Regions from separate parts of the Paenibacillus sp. Leaf72 genome, predicted to be linked through region 2. Evidence: riboswitches for the same ligand, from Rfam matches in the RefSeq annotation. Region 2 holds a riboswitch; the other holds the start of a gene.
The links. Region 2 has a riboswitch for cyclic di-GMP ahead of ASF12_RS32925 (transglutaminase-like domain-containing protein). Riboswitches for the same ligand answer to the same signal wherever they lie in the genome.
Positions count from the first base shown of each region.

Region 1: linked by a shared signal. The riboswitch ahead of ASF12_RS18175 (glycoside hydrolase family 26 protein) and the one ahead of ASF12_RS32925 (transglutaminase-like domain-containing protein) in region 2 are both predicted to bind cyclic di-GMP.

Region 1 is NZ_LMLV01000016.1:5,218-13,321, reverse strand. It holds gene ASF12_RS18180 (glycosyltransferase) at 1-2,153, opposite strand, end outside; gene ASF12_RS18175 (glycoside hydrolase family 26 protein) at 2,574-3,521, opposite strand; cyclic di-GMP riboswitch class I at 3,606-3,694, opposite strand; cyclic di-GMP riboswitch class I at 3,773-3,860, opposite strand; gene ASF12_RS18170 (mannosyltransferase family protein) at 3,949-5,208, opposite strand; gene ASF12_RS18165 (glycosyltransferase family 2 protein) at 5,212-6,222, opposite strand; gene argS (arginine--tRNA ligase) at 6,435-8,104, opposite strand, start outside.
Region 2 is NZ_LMLV01000035.1:367,187-375,290, forward strand. It holds gene ASF12_RS32905 (response regulator) at 1-898, shown strand, start outside; gene ASF12_RS32910 (GNAT family N-acetyltransferase) at 947-1,441, opposite strand; gene ASF12_RS32915 (hypothetical protein) at 1,678-2,139, shown strand; cyclic di-GMP riboswitch class I at 2,499-2,583, shown strand; gene ASF12_RS32925 (transglutaminase-like domain-containing protein) at 2,597-3,412, shown strand; gene ASF12_RS32930 (SdrD B-like domain-containing protein) at 3,696-8,104, shown strand, end outside.

The DNA.
Region 1 (8,104 bases), on a different contig from region 2:
TCCTTGCTTGGCGGTATGCTGCTGGACTCCCCCAGCAGCAGGCTTAAATCAAAAGCTTCATCGAATACAATGGCCGCTGTCATCTTATTGCGTTTGGCCCAGCTTACGCGGATAAGACGACCGTTTGCCTCGAACGCCGAGCCGATAATTTGCAGCCTGACCTTCTTGCCTTCATGCATCGCCGCCTTCTGCGGGAGCTCAATTCGGCAGCCCGTGTAGCTAATATCAAGCAGCTGTGTCCGGTAGCGCTCTTCTTGATCGACCACGATCGAAGCGCGCCGCTTCAGCCTAACTCTCGGGGACTTGCGATTTATCGACTTATAGGTGTACTTGAAGTTAGAAAGATAACTGGTCACAGAAGTCCATACGCCCGCCTGGAAAATGCCCTTAACGAACTCATCCGCACTGCCATATACTTCAGCAAGCCATTTGCGCTCCTCATCAATGTTGCTCCAATGAAGCTTGAAGCCCACCTGAAATCCGGAGCCATGCTTATCATAAAATATTTTTTCGGCAGCTACGCGTATAGCGTCCTGGGATAACGGAATATCCAGCTCCATGCGCTCTGGGAGCGGCAAAATCGAGTCCGTATAAATACGGCAGCCTGTCTCGCTAATATCCAGTGTCCTGACGTTTTCCATCTTCAGCTCTTCATCATCCATATAACGAAGCGTGAGCGGCAGCTCCTTGGCAAAGCGTTCCGCCTCCCGCATGCGCGGGCGTTCAAAACCAAGCAACAGCGCGAGAAGCAGGAATACTCCGTTATAACCGAGCCAAAATAAATTAATAAGCATAGGCTGCAATTCATTTTCTCCTGCACCCGCAATACGCCCCACATTTAAACCCATCAGTACAATCGACAGCGCAAGCAGAACAAACAATGGCATCATATAACGATAATTAATAGACGTTTTGTTCTGATAAATGCCTTTCGGCGTCACTTCAAAGGGAATAGCCTTGCGGAAGATTGTTTCCTGAAGGGCTGCGAGGAATAGCGTTGGCGTCATGGCCGTCTCGTAAACATTGTTCCAGAACACATTAAGCTTCTTATTCGTTAAATAAGGTACAACGGTAACCGAGAACAAGAAATACGGCAGCCAGAAAATAAGCAGTTGTTTCAAGCTTGTTTCAAGAATCGCCACACCAAAGGTCAGAAAGAGCATAGGAGACAATATGTACATAAAGCGCGTAACGCCAAAGTACCAATACAGCAGGTTGGAGAAATAAAGCAGGCGCTGCATCAAAGATAAACCCTTAGCCTCAAGCGGATTGGACATCCTCGTCGTCTGTATCGTGCCCCTTGCCCAGCGGGCCCGCTGTTTGATTTGATCGGATATGGACTCAGACGTTAGTCCTAGTGCCAGCACCTCATTCAAGCAATAAGAATCAAATCCATTGGATTGAAGCTTCATCCCTGTAGCCAAATCCTCTGTTATCGTACCGATAACGAAACCACCAATATGGTCAATGGCGCTGCGCCGGAAGATGCAGTTGCTGCCCACATAAATAACAGCGTTAAAACGGTCTCTTCCAGATTGAATAAGCCGCATAAACATATCTTGCTCGTTCGGAATGTTGCGCCCTTGGTAATAGTTGTATTGGAAAATATCTTCGTTGTAAAAAACTTGGGGCGTTTGTACGTAAGCAAGCTTCTCATTCTCTGCAAAAAATCCTACCGTTCGCTGTAAAAAATCCGGTTTTGGCATCATATCGGCATCTAAAGTAAGGAGCAAATCGCCCTTCATCTTCGTCAGCGCATGATTCAAATTACCCGCTTTAGCATGTTCATTTCCGGGACGATCGAGATAATGAACGCCTAAACCTTCGGCTAATTCTCTCATTTCCGCTCGCTTTCCATCATCACACACCCAAATGTTTAACATATTTTCCGGATAATTCAAGTTTTTACAAGCAAGTATGGTTTTTCTAACCAAGGATGGCGGTTCATTGTAGGTAGCGATCGTAACATCCACAGAATAAAGGTTGTCAGGTAATGGCGCAGGCTTTCTTTCAGTGGGTTTTAGCAGAAGAATGTGGAATAAAACGGATTGAAAAATAGAAATGATTTCAAAAAATAGTAACAACGATCCAAAAATTAATGACCAGCCAGATGGGAGTGTTTGTACAAGTCTCCATACTAGATACACGATCATGATAGCAATGGATAGCGTTGTTAATATGTACCTAGCTTTTGTTTTCAAATAACCCCAATCCTTTGCGCTCTATTTATTCGCCATAATTCCATTCCTTTTCTGACTAATCTACAACATGGATTGACTATACTGTCTAATTTCGCTGTCGATATTTGTTAAATCGGCCGGAAATATGATATTTTTGGCGGCTAAGGCTCAAATTCAAAGTTATCTTATCACAATCCTTGCCCCTTTAAAAGTTAATTTTTCTTCTTAACATTGTAATCTTATTGGCAAAAGTGTAGAAAAAAAGCGAAAAAACTCTAATTTTACGCGGTTTACGCGAAATTAGAGTTTTCTCAGAATACCTATTTAGTATTATATCAGCCAGTGTTTGATAGAGTTGAGACCAGGACTTGACGACTAGCCCCGTCTAATCTTTTAAAGCGTTTTTTGCAGCGTTTGGTAAGCGCTCAGGCTATCAGCCGACGAATCGATATGCCAGTCCAGCTCTTTGTTCTCGTTGAACCAGATCAAGCCTTTAATTTGGCTGTACGCTGGCGATTGCACTTGATTCATCGCATCAATAACCCATTCGTTTTTGCTGCCGCCGCTTTCTGTTGTGCCAGTTTCAGCGATAATGATCGGCTTGCTCGAAATGCTTGTCAGCGCTTGGTACGAAGCGTAGAATACGTCGTTAAAGCTTCTCCACGAGCTCCACGATTCTTTCGTTCCAAAGTTGTAGCCATCGATCGAAAGCAGGTCTACGTAAGCATCGCCTGGGTACATAGCTGTAAACGATGCGTTTTTGCCAACATTTTCAGCGTTTACGTTGTACATGAATTTCACATTCGTTGCGCCTTGCTCTCTGAAAATCGTAACGACACGTTGGAATGCCGCTTTGTAAGTCTCGTTTGTGTTAACTGTGCTGTCGCCAACGCCCCAGCCGTACCAGTTGCCATTGCCTTCGTGGAAAATGCGAAGCCAAATTTCAGGGTTTTTGTTAGCTGCTTGCCAGTTAACCAGTTGTTTTGCCGTTTGTTTCAGGTAAGCGTCTACTACGCCTCTATTAATATCAGCAGTCGAATATTCTTTGTAATTTTTATTTTTAAACTCAAGGGTAAGTAGGTTAATCGAACCATTATTATTTACATAGTCCATAAAGCCCTTCCATTCATTAATCCCTTGGTTCGAGTTGACAAAAGTATGTACAACATCTTGGTGTCCACCGATTAGTTGCTCGTAGGCAGCGATGTTGTTCAAGCTTTGGTTCGGCCAAGTGCCGATCCATGCTCCGTTGTAAAAGTTGGTTTGCGCGCTAGCAGGGAGTGCCCAGAGTAATGTCGAAGCGAGCATAAGGAGTGTAAGAGCGAATTTTGTAGTTTTCATAGTAAGTTCCTCCCCCGAGCGAATGATGGTCGTGGTCCGAAGAACACGCCGCACCTTCATCAGGCAAAGGAGGCTATGTCGGGCTTCGGCAGCTGGCGAGCATATCCTGTTTAAGGATGAAGCCCCTATAGCTTTGCGCACATCAGGTTTCCCTGAGTTTGCCTTTTCGTGTAAGCAATAAAAAAAAGATAGTCCCTGCTCCCGAAAGAACAAAGTCTACCTTGATTAATAAAGGAAGAATCGATGTTGAATTCGGTAGCTGGCGAGCATATTCCGTTAGGAATGAAGCCCCTGTAGCTTTGCGCACATCAGGTTTCCCTGAGTTTGCCTTTTCGTTAAACGATCTAGGTATAAAGTACGAGCTAAAGTAATATGGTGCTATTGTACACCTTAAGCGCAAATTTCGTCAATTTATTTTTTCATAAATTTATACAACGAAAAAATATCCATTAAAGTAGCAAATCGCATACACAATATGAAGCAGGAAAAACATCATGAAATAAAACATTTGCAGCGCCTTATTATTTTTCAGCACATCCGCAAAATAAATGTAGAAGGGGAACGCCACCATGACATAACGTGGAATGCTCTGCAAAAATTCGGCGCTGGCGAACGGAATGAGCATAAGCAGCAATCCATAGGCAAAAAACAGCCATTCATGAGCATTACGGCGAATATCTTTCCAGCGCATAATAAGAAAGGCAGCAAAAATGACGAGGACGGCATTCGCGATAATAAAGGCAAGCAGGCCATTTTCCCAGCCGCCATTTCCTGAGAAATAAGGCTTTTGGATAAAATGAATATAGTTCGAGAACGGAGCAACCGTCTTGCGATACCAGTTGATGCTTTGCTCGGTAATCGGAGCCAGCATATCGCCAGTAAGCCATTTCATGTACAACAGATAACCGGCTAGCGGCAGCGCCGAAATGATTGCATAGCCTAAATACTTCGTGTCCTTCCACTTGAAACGGTACAGCCTGTGTTCGATCAACAGCGTACCCACAACGAAAAACAAGTTGACGAAGCCCAAATTGCGCGTCACAGCGGACAAGCCCCCGAACAGAAACGCGAGAAAATATCGTTTTTGCATCGCATAATAGACGGTCATTAGCGACAGCATGAGGAACAGGCTCTCTGTATAAGGCACGGCATAGAAGATGGCGGTCGGAAAAATGAGCAGCAGCAGCACCGCGACTTGAGCGTGCTCCTGTTTCAGTCCTCTTTTTAAACAAATGCCATAAAAATAAAAAAGTGATACGAGCAAAAACAAATTCGATAAAACCGATCCCACGACTGTCGCATCGTATTTAGAAATAGACTCCACCAAAAAGACTAACAAAGGGTATAAAGGGAAAAACACCCAATTTGCACTAGGATGCGATTCGTTGATGTTATACGTATCATAGCCATTTTCGGCAATTCCCAAGTACCATACGCTGTCAAATTTCCTTAGATCCTCGAAGCTCGGCTTCTTCAGCTGTGAAATATCCGTCTGGATCGAGAGCTGGCTCGATGTGAAATCATGCCCCTGCACGACCGTATAGTCCGGCGGAATTTGATAGTTCGGAAACAGATTCATGCCGAGAAAGCCTGCAAAATAAAGCAATATTCTCGTAATGACAAACAAGGAGAGCAGGAAGATCAAAACTTGCGTATTCGATTTTGCTTTAAGCAGCAGCGATTCCATTCGTCACCTCGTCTCTTGTAATTGCTGCGATTTCGTTTCCGCTGGCACAACGTTATGCAGCACGGTTTCCACGAAGTATTTCGGGCGTTTCTTCGTTTCAATGTAAATTTTGCCGATATATTCGCCAATTAGTCCAATGCACAGCAGCTGAATGCCGCCAATGAACCAAATCGAAAGAATCATCGAGCTCCAGCCGGATACCGTGTTTCCCTGCAAATGCCTGACGAATACATAAAGGGCGAACACGAGGCTCATGACCGACATAAAAAAGCCGACAACCGACACTGCGCGGATAGGAGATACGCTAAAGGAGGTAATGCCCTCCCATGCGAAGATAAGCATTTTTTTCAACGGGTATTTCGATTCGCCGGCGGTTCGCTCCAGACGATCGTAGTACACACTGTCGGATTTGAAGCCGATGGTAGGAATAATGCCACGCAGGAATAGATTGACCTCCTGGTACTCCTCCAGCTTATCAACGATCTTCTTGCTCATCATCCGGTAATCCGCATGATTATAAACGACGTTTACACCAAGCTTAATCATTAGTTTGTAGAAAAATTGCGCGCTGAACTTTTTGAACATCGTATCGGTCGTTCGTTTGTTCCGCACGCCGTACACGACTTCATAGCCCTGCTTGTACTTCTCAATAAACTGGTCGATCACCGTAATATCGTCCTGCAAATCGGCATCGATGGAAATAATGCAATCCGCATACTCCTTCGCCGTCAACAAGCCCGCCAGAAGTGCCCGCTGATGCCCGACGTTCCGGGAAAGCTTCAGCCCGCTCACAAAACGGTTGCTCCGGTGAAAGGAATCAATGAGCGACCACGTTTTATCGCGGCTGCCATCGTCTACAAGCAGCATTTTGCTGTGCTCGGATACCTTTCTCTCCTTCACCAGCCGTTCCAGCAGCAGGGACATTTGCCGCACCGTTTCCGGCAGCGCTTCTTCCTCGTTATAGCAGGGCATGACGATCGATACAATAGGCAAATCGGACTCATTGCCTCTCATGACTTTTCCCTCGCTCTCTATGATGTTGTCCATTTTTCGACAATTAGTATAATAGCATTCCTTGGTTAAAGTAAAGTTAAATCGCTGCTATTTGGCTGGGCATTTTTCTTTAAAACGTATTATGCACCATTTTCAAGAAAAAAAGCCCTTGCTGCAAGGGTAGCTGTCTGCCACCGCTGCCGCAAAGGCTGATCTTTGTCTGCATGGGAATATTACATTTGCTGAGGAGCCGAAACGCCCACGAGGCGGAGCGCATTCGCAATGACGGTGCGAATAGCGCCAAGCAGCGCAAGGCGCGCCTGAGTCTGCGCCGCGTCCTCGGTAATGACGCGTTCTGCTCTGTAATAGCTGTGGAACTGGGAGGCCAGTTCATATACATAGCGAATGATGCGATGCGGCGCATATTGCTCCGCCGACTCCGCCACTTCCTGCGGCAGCTCGCCGAGCTTGCGCAGCAGGTCGTATTCAGCCTCCGACGTTAGCTTGCTGAGGTCGTTCTGTTCAAGCGGCAGCAGCGCGAGGTTCTGTTCCTGCGCCTGGCGGAAAATGCTGCAAATACGCGCATGCGCATATTGCACATAAAACACCGGATTCTCGTTGGATGTAGAAATCGCGAGATCCATATCAAAATCCAGATGCGAGTCCATGCTGCGCATCGTGAAGAAATAACGGATGGCGTCTACGCCTACCTCATCCATCAAATCCTGCATCGTAACCGCTTTGCCGGTACGCTTGGACATTTTCACCTTTTCGCCGTCCTGGAACAGGCTGACCATCTGGGCAATCAACACGACCAGCTTGCCTGGGTCGTTGCCTAACGCCTCCATCGCCGCTTTAACGCGCGGAATGTAGCCGTGGTGGTCTGCGCCCCAAATGTTGATCATACGGTCGTAGCCGCGGCTGTACTTGTCCATATGGTACGCGATGTCCGGCGTCAAATACGTGTAGGAGCCGTCATTTTTGACGAGCACGCGGTTTTTATCGTCGCCGAAAGGCATCGTGTCGAGCCAGGTTGCGCCCTCTTCCTCATAGACGTGGCCCTTCTCCTTGAGCGCCTCAAGCGCCTGTTCAACCTTGCCGTTCTTGTAAAGCGACGTTTCGCTGTACCAGATGTCGAAGCCGACGCGGAAGCGATTAAGATCATGCTTGATCTTGTCCAGCTCGCGCTCCAGGCCGAAGCTGCGGAAAAACTCCAGACGGTCCTCTGTGCTCAAGCTCAGCAGACGATCGCCCTCCTGCTCGGCAAGCAGCTCTCCAAAGCCGACAATATCCGCGCCGTGGTAGCCATCCTCCGGCATCTCCGCTTCCTTGCCCAGCGCCTGCTGGTAGCGCGCTTCAATCGACTTCGCCAGGTTGTTCACCTGATTGCCGGCATCGTTAATATAATATTCGCGGGTCACTTCATAGCCCGCATATTCAAGCACATTGCACAGTGCATCGCCTACTGCTGCGCCGCGTGCATGTCCAAGATGCAGGCTGCCCGTCGGATTCGCGCTGACGAACTCCATCTCCACGCGCTTGCCTGCGCCGATTTGCGTCCGTCCGTAGTTGTCGCCACCTGCGACTACCTCGCCAACGACGGCGTACAAGTAGCTTTTGTCCATCCGGAAGTTAATGAAGCCTGGGCCGGCAATTTCAGCCGATTGAATCGATGCTTTCGCATAATCGAGATTCGCGATAATCGTTTCGGCAATCATCCGCGGATTTTTTTTCGCCAGCTTGGTAAGCTGCATCGCTGCATTGGTCGCCAAGTCGCCATGCTCTTTATCCTTAGGCACCTCCAGCACGAATGCTGGCAGCTCCTCGCGCGCTGCGAGCCCGCCCGCTACTGCCGCGTCGGCAATAGCCGCTTTTACCTGCTCATACAATTGCTCTAATACAT
Region 2 (8,104 bases):
AGCTTTTGAGCTGAATGCGCTGGATTATGTCGTCAAGCCGATCCATCCTGAGCGGTTAATGAAAACGATGGAACGGATTCAGAAGCGGCTGGACTCCCATGTGAAGGATAAAGGGCAGGCCGTGCAGCAAGTGATAAAAACGAATGAGGAGCAGCACCTGATTTTGCAGCTGCTGGGGCAGTTTAGTGTCGAATTTTCTGGAAAAAAGGATGCAGCCATACGTTGGCGTACGACAAAGGCGCAGGAGCTGTTTCTGTATTTGCTCCAGCATCGCGAACAGCTGGTAAGGAAATCGCTATTAATCGATTTGCTATGGCCCGATAATGGGACGGAGAAAGTATATGCCCAGCTGTATACGACGGTGTACCATATTAGGAAAACGCTTGATCAGTTTGGAAAGTGTTTTCACATCGCCAATACAACAGAAGGATACATATTGACGCTTAATCAGGTTGTGCTGGATGTGGAGGAATGGGAGAGAGGAATTGCTGCTGCACCGCCGCTAGCGGCGGCAACCCTTGCGGAATACGAGGAGGCTATGAATCTTTATCGAGGCGATTATTTAAAGGATTATGATTATTGGTGGGCGGAGAGCGAACGCCAGCGCCTGAAGCGCCTGTGGCTGAATACTTCCTATCGCTTGGAAGCTTGGCATGTCGAGCATGGCCAGCTGGATAAAGCGATTGCCGGATATATTCGAATTATCGAGGAGCATGCGCAGGCGGAAGAGGCTTATTTTGCCTTAATGCAGCTGTATGCGTCTAAAGGGAATCATCTTATGGTTAATCAGCAGTACAATGCTTTAACCGCCGCGCTGATGGAGGAATTGAACGAGCAGCCAAGCGCATACATTACAGAATGGTACAAAGATTGGAAAAGCGGCGTTAATGGTTTGTAGACTGGTGAAGGAAACAAAATGGTAAATAATTGGAGGGGCAAGCGAGTGCTATTGACTTTTTAAACCATAGCCCTCATAAATAGCTCTCCAATCCAATGGCCGTGCCATTCTTCTTTCTACTTGCTCGAGAGGCTTAAAACCATACTTGGCATATAAAGTCTGAGCATCTTTTGTACCTAGATTAAAGCTTGTTCCTTTTAGTTTGGGGTGCTCCAATATGGTTTCTAATAGCCACTTGCTAAGTCCTATACCTCGAAACTCGGGTATAACAAATACATCCCCTAACCAGGAAAAGCGGACAAGGTCGGTGACAACTCGCGCAAAACCAACTAGCTTCGCTTGTTCCTTAAGCGGATTCCCCTGATAAATGCCGTAGCACAAAATGGAGTGTTCAATGGCTGCTTGTACAAGTTCTTTGTCAATTCCGTTTGCCCAATAAGATTCCTCGTTTAGAAATTTATAAATCGTTTCAATATCCAAATAAGCTTTATTTGTGCTAATTGTAAATCCGTCGCTTCTAGTCCAAAGTTTTTGTTCTTCCAAAGGGCTGCAGTCCTTTCTGAGTATTCCTTTGAATTATCATACTGTTGAAGGAATAAAAATTCAATATTCTATGCGGCCTATTATTTTGTAAGTTTTGCGAGATTAAACAGAGATTTTGTCGAGAAATTGTAGAGTTGCCCTATTTATAATGGAGGAGTAGGTGAAAATGGAGACGGACAAGCTTTACGAGCTTCATTTTCAAAAAAATAGCATGTCCAAAGGAATGGTTGAAGAAGATGATGATAACCGAGAAGCGGCAAATGAATGTCATTCGCCATTTTCGCTATCCTGAGCTGGCTTGCTGTATAAGCGAGGGAGCCCAGCACCTACGACAGCTGAATTTGAATCAAATGACCGATTACACCATCGTTCGTGGCTTTTATACCCATCATAGAGGTCATTTTATTGGCATTACAGCTACTTCTGAGGGGCCTTTGTTTTTTTATGACAAGCAGTATTTTCAGCTTTCGGAAGGGAAATTTATGATTACTCTGGAGCATGATGATAAGCGGAACACGTTTTCTTTTTGGTGGGACGGGGTGGAAATATGCCGCCTGAACTACCAGCGTCAGCTTTATCGGTACAATGAGGGAATCGTAGATGATGGTATTCGTGATTTTTTTGCGTGGCTTTATTTGTCGACAGGACCAAGGAAGTTTTGGAGATTCCAAAAGTTTTACACGGTCAAAAGCAGCTAAACGCTGTTTCGGGTATCGGAATTTTATCAACCGACATAGGATTGATAAAACGCATGATGGAGTTGAAGCGAGATGGGCGCAGAACATTTGAAAGAATTTCAAAGCTTGAAGCACGAAGATGAAATGCGGTATATGCTCCTGCTTAGAGACGTAAAGGGCATGCTTAAAGAGCGGAAGGAAGAGCCTTTTATGAAACGGTTAAAGCGGAGATGGATGAAGAAAAACCAGAAAATACAAGCCTCAGCCTGGAAATAAAAAAGATTTAACGTATTGTTTATTGCAAATAATGGGTATATACTAGAGATAATCATAGTTTAATATAAGGTAGTTTTTCTACCTAACACCACTTACAAAACTTTACACGATAACGGCAAACCTGTCGAAAGGCAGGGACGCAAAGCTAAAGGGCCTTCTCTATTATTAGATGGCAGCCTAGCCACCGAAGGGAGTTTTTTTTATGCGCAAAAGTTTAACGGTTATGATTTTGCTGGCGTTGATTCTGTCCGTGTTCCCTCAAGCAACTGCTCAAGTGGCAGCGGCAGCTGGGACAAGCTGGCTCGACGAATCCAATGTGGATAAAGGAAGCATCGGCATTCGTTATGAGGTCAAGTCAGGCGTAGATACAAGGCTGGTTGTAGCCAAAGACGGCAAAAATTATACGTATGCGCTCCGGACAAACCAGACAGAAGAATGGTTTGCGCTTCAACTGGGCAATGGAGATTATACGATTTCATTATTGGAAAACGTAAGTGGTACCAAAAAATATAGAGCAGTTCATACAGGCAAAGTTACCTTGAATTTGAGTGACAGCAGCCTCGTCTATTTGAACTCCATTCAAAATATTGATTGGAGCAGCAACAGCAAAGCGGTTAAGAAAGCATTGGAACTGACTAAGGGAGCAAAGACGGATACCGAGAAGGTAACGGCGGTTTACAATTATATTGTAGCGAATATTTCTTACGATCATCAGCTTGCGGCTAAGGTGACCAACGATTATTTGCCTCAAATCGATCGTACCTTTAGTTCGCAGAAAGATATTTGCTACGGCTACGCTGCATTAATGGCAGGCATGCTTCGCAGCTTGGACATTCCGGCCAAGATGGTGACGGGCAAAGCGTCTGATGTATCAAATTATCACGCCTGGAATGAAGTATATTTGGACGGCAAATGGATCACGATCGATACGACGCTTGATGCTGGCCTGAAGAACAGCAAGAAAGCGGGCAAAATGATTAAAGACAGCTCGCGTTATACGGCTGCTAAAGTTTATTAAACGGAAATAAACACATATAACTCAATAGGTACACACAGAAGCTTCGTCTATCCTTCATCGGATGGACGAAGCTTTTTTGCAGTTATTTAGCTGACGGATAAAGGGGAGGCTTGTAAAGTTTTTGTACAGTTGGGCTGGATATAATTTTCTTATTTGAATACAAGGAGGAAGAGGATGGAAAATGACGTGGTATTTGTAAGGTAATGTTTTTGTACTAGGCATTATCGGTATTCACAACAAGAGAGAAACTAGAGGAGATAGAGAAAAAGAGAGGATTGATGAGATGCCCGCAAGTAGACAGAGAGCGATCAGGCACAAGATTTCCTGGATCATGCTGCTCGTTTTGCTGCTGCAAGCTGCATTACAGCCATTCGCAGCACCGGTACAGGCAGCAGGACCGATTACAGGGCTGACTTTTACAAAGACAGCCAGTGTGAGCACTGTTAATGTAGGAGATACCTTCAAGTATACGATCTTGTATCAGGCAGATGGAGCGACTCATGTCGGTAAGAATGTAACGATTGTTGATACAGTACCGGCACAATTTGAAATTGTAGATGGCTGGGAGGATGGAGGCTGGGATACGAAAAATGGCCAAACTCTAACCGTCAATGCACATCCATTGCCTTCCGGTACTTCGGTGAAGCTGGAAATTCCCGTGAAAGCGAAGCCGACTGGCTCAAGCTCGGTTGTGCCTACGACGAATACGGCGACGATTACACTCGTTGATTCAGCGGAAAGTACAACGGCATCGGCGAATGTAACGATTAACGCGGACCCGAATCCGGTAGCTACACCGACGCCTACAGCAACACCGACGGCGACGCCAACTGCTTCGACCTACGACAAGTGGTGGGCTTATAAAAGCCAAGCTACTGGATTTGGCAGCACAGTTCCGATTATTGGCGGAGCGGTTGAGTATACGGTAGGCATTAAAGGCGAAGCCGGCAATGATAACCCTGGCAGCTTGAAAAATGCGACGTTAGTCGATACACTGCCGCCAGATGCTGTATATGTGAGCTCAACAGAAGGCGGTGTCTATGATTCAACAGCTCGCACGATCACTTGGTCGAATATTGAGCTTGCTTCCGGACAATCTTTCGAAGCGAAAGTATCGGTCACCTTCCCTGACGATTTAGGGTATGGTCATCCGACCGGAACACCGCTGGAACGCAAAAATAATGTTGAAATTTTGAGCGGTTATACGCTCGAAGGTGGCGGCTCGGTCACTGATCCTGACGCTGATGTGACAACTAAATTCGGAGAGCCAGTATCTGGCGTTTCCGGACTAACCAAGTCGCGTGTTTACCAGTATCGCTGGCATGGCCAAACACAGAAGTTCAACATCGGCGGCATCAGCAATACGGGGACGAATGTAAATACCTCTTTGTCGAACCTGGTATTGACAGATGTGCTGCCTGCGGAAATGGACTACAGCAGCATTAAAATGCCAAATGTTTTCACTTCCCAGCTTCGTTATAAAACAAGCGATGGTACGACTGAAACTTGGCATGCGTATAGCGGCAGCCTTGCGCCTAACGGCACAATTACAGTGAGCACGACAGCTGGTACGAACCGCATTGTGCTAAATGCTGGCGAATTTTTGGTTGCCTTGGAGTGGTCGTTCAGCACCCTAGCTCCAGGAGGTACAATTGGCGGCATTGAAATTACAGGGACCGTTAGAGATTTTGCTAATGGCACGAACACCCCTGTCGTCCACGGTGATCAAGTAACGAATCAAGTCACGCTGGATTATCAAGCGCTGAATGTTACCATTCCGGGCCAATGGGATGACAAGCCTCAGAAAACGGCTCAGGCAGATTTCAACATCAACAATGAGAAGCCATGGCTTGTAGCTAATAAAGCGATTGGAGCGGGAAATTTCCGTCCACTCAGCACGGTGCCGTTCACACTTACGGTCCGCAACGATATTAAAGCAACGGGACCTTATATTAATCCAGTTGTCTATGATTTATTGCCAACAAGCTTTGATTATTACACGAATCCTAAAATAGCTGATCCTGCTGCGGCACTGGCAGCCTCGTTTACATTTACGGGCACGCCTGCTGGAGCAAGTGCTCCACAGCTGGAGCTTGTTGATAAAAACTGGAACGGTACGGGACGGACCCTTGTGAAATGGTCATGGTCCGACGGCACCTCTTTTGCTCCAGGTACAAGCTTTGAAATCAGCTATAAAGGCGAGGTCCGTGCAGGTACGCCTCAAGGTACTACCTACACGAACGATATGTATATTACAACAAGCGATCCAAATTCAGAGTTCTGGCATACAGGGGATTCCGCACAGGATAATCCGCAAAGTTTGCCAGCGTGGCAAACACGCAACAATACGATTAAAGATACAGTTATAGGCTTTGATCCAACGGCGGGAACGAATGAGTTTTTTGTTCATGCTTCAGCGAACGTAACGGTACGCAAAGCATCTCTCGTCCAGTCGACAAAATGGAATCAAGGCGATTTGGAGCCTATTTTCCGGGCATCAGATGATGCTACGTATGATGGAGAACCAGCTCTTCCTGTACAGCCATTTGATTGTGATGGCGATATTGAATACACCGAGTACCCGCGCTACAGCGTAACGTACGAAGGCGGAACAGCGGATTACAGATTGGCAGTTCGCAATAGCGGCAATACGAGACTCGGCGTCATTGATGTGCTGGATATTTTGCCGCATGTAGGCGATAATGCACTGCGCGTCAACAGCGGTTCGCCTTATGAAGCAAGGGGCTCCCAATGGCAGCCTAACCTAGCGGAAGTACTCTCTTCCGGCAATAAAACCTTTACATCCTCAGCGGCAGCGGGAAGCAGAACGGTAAACTACACGCTGTCCGCGTATTACAGCAAGTCGGTTAATCAGGAGCAGGTTGTCAATTTCACGAATGTGAATGACAGCAAGCAGGGCTGGATCGAACAAGGGAATTACCAAAAGGATGATTTGACAGACATCAAATCGCTCTACTTCCAGCTGTCGAACATTGTAGGCAGTGATGGAGCATCTGGACTTGCGCCAGGCGACTATATCGTATTGGATTGGAAAATGGATGCCCCTGTAGGAGCACCGACAAATGAAGTAGCTTGGAACTCTTTTGCCATTCAAGCAACTGAAATCGGTGCAGGCAATGATGAAGGCAGCAAAATGCTTCCAACAGCGCCTAACAAAGTCGGCTTCCTGATTCACCCGAATGACGAGCATGTACCGCTTGGCGAAATCGGCAATTTTGTCTGGTTCGACAGCAACCGTGATGGCACGCAGGATGAAGAATATCCAGGCGACAGCGGCCAAGGTGCAGGTATTAACGGCATTACCGTAAATCTGTACAAAGCGGGTGAAACGACACCGTTCAAGTCAAGCAAGACAGGCTATCATTACAATGGAAGCCCAGGCTACTATTTGTTCCAGGGACTTGAGGCAGGAAATTATTTCGTAGAGTTTGTGCTGCCAGATCGCTACATGCCGACGACAGCCAATGTGCATGGCGCAGATCCAAGCCATACGAATGACAATGACTCCAACCTGGTAACGAAAGGCGCTGCAGTAGACGGTTATACGCCATATCGTACGGATACGATCAGCTTGGGTACTGCTGGTAAAATTCCGACAATCGATTTGGGCTTAATCGAAACAGCATCACCTACTGGCGAGTCTTACCCAACCATCACGTTTGAGAAAGAAATTACAAGTGTGACGCAAGGCTCCTCGACAATTGCTCCATCGCAGCAATATGTAGTGGTAGGGAACGATGTGCATTATAAGCTTTCTTTGAAAAATACATCTTCTGTTACTTTGCATAATTTTAAAATTTCAGATGCGCTTGACAGACTGCAAGCTGGCTTTGAATTTACTAAGCTGACGTATAATGGCGAGGAAGTTGCCTTGAATGGCGGCAGCCATGACAGACCAGACATTATTGGCCAGTTGGCTAATAGCGGAACGAATCCGTCTATTGTCATTAAAAATCTTGCAGCAGGAGCGGGATTGACGCTTGAAGGCGTATACCGTGTCACGAGTGCGGATTTGGATTTGACAGATTTGGATAATGTAGCAACCGTGTATTACAATGAATCCCCTGATCCGATTAAGGATGAGGCTAGCATTCCGACAGCAGGGCTTAAGATTGAGAAAAGAGGCAGTGCAGTCGCTGTATCCGATACAGCAGCAGGAAGCTGGATTAACTACACGGTTAAAGTAACGAATACAGGCAAACGCGATTTAACGAATGTTGTGATTACGGATACGAAAGTATCCGGCATACCGAGCATTCCATCGCTAAAATCTGGGGAATCGAAGGAATTTACGTATTCCTATCAAGTAACATCAGTAGATACAGCAGCGGCTTCCATTATCAATGTGGCTAAAGCTGTTTCCGATGAAACACCGCCGGTGACGACTGAGCATGAAATACCTGTCGTTTCGGATGAGCGGGGCTCCATCGGCAATTATGTATGGCTTGACCGTAATGAAGATGGGCTGCAAGATGCAGCGGAAACAGGCATTAATGGCATTATCGTTAAGCTTTATGACGATGCAAACCATGTATTGGCTGAGACCGTGACGCATGATGAAAATGGCAAGCCAGGATTTTATTTGTTTGCCGGATTGCCGCAAGGCGATTATCATGTCCAGTTTGTCATTCCGGCAGAATACGGCGTAACGAAGCCGGAAGCTGGAGCGGC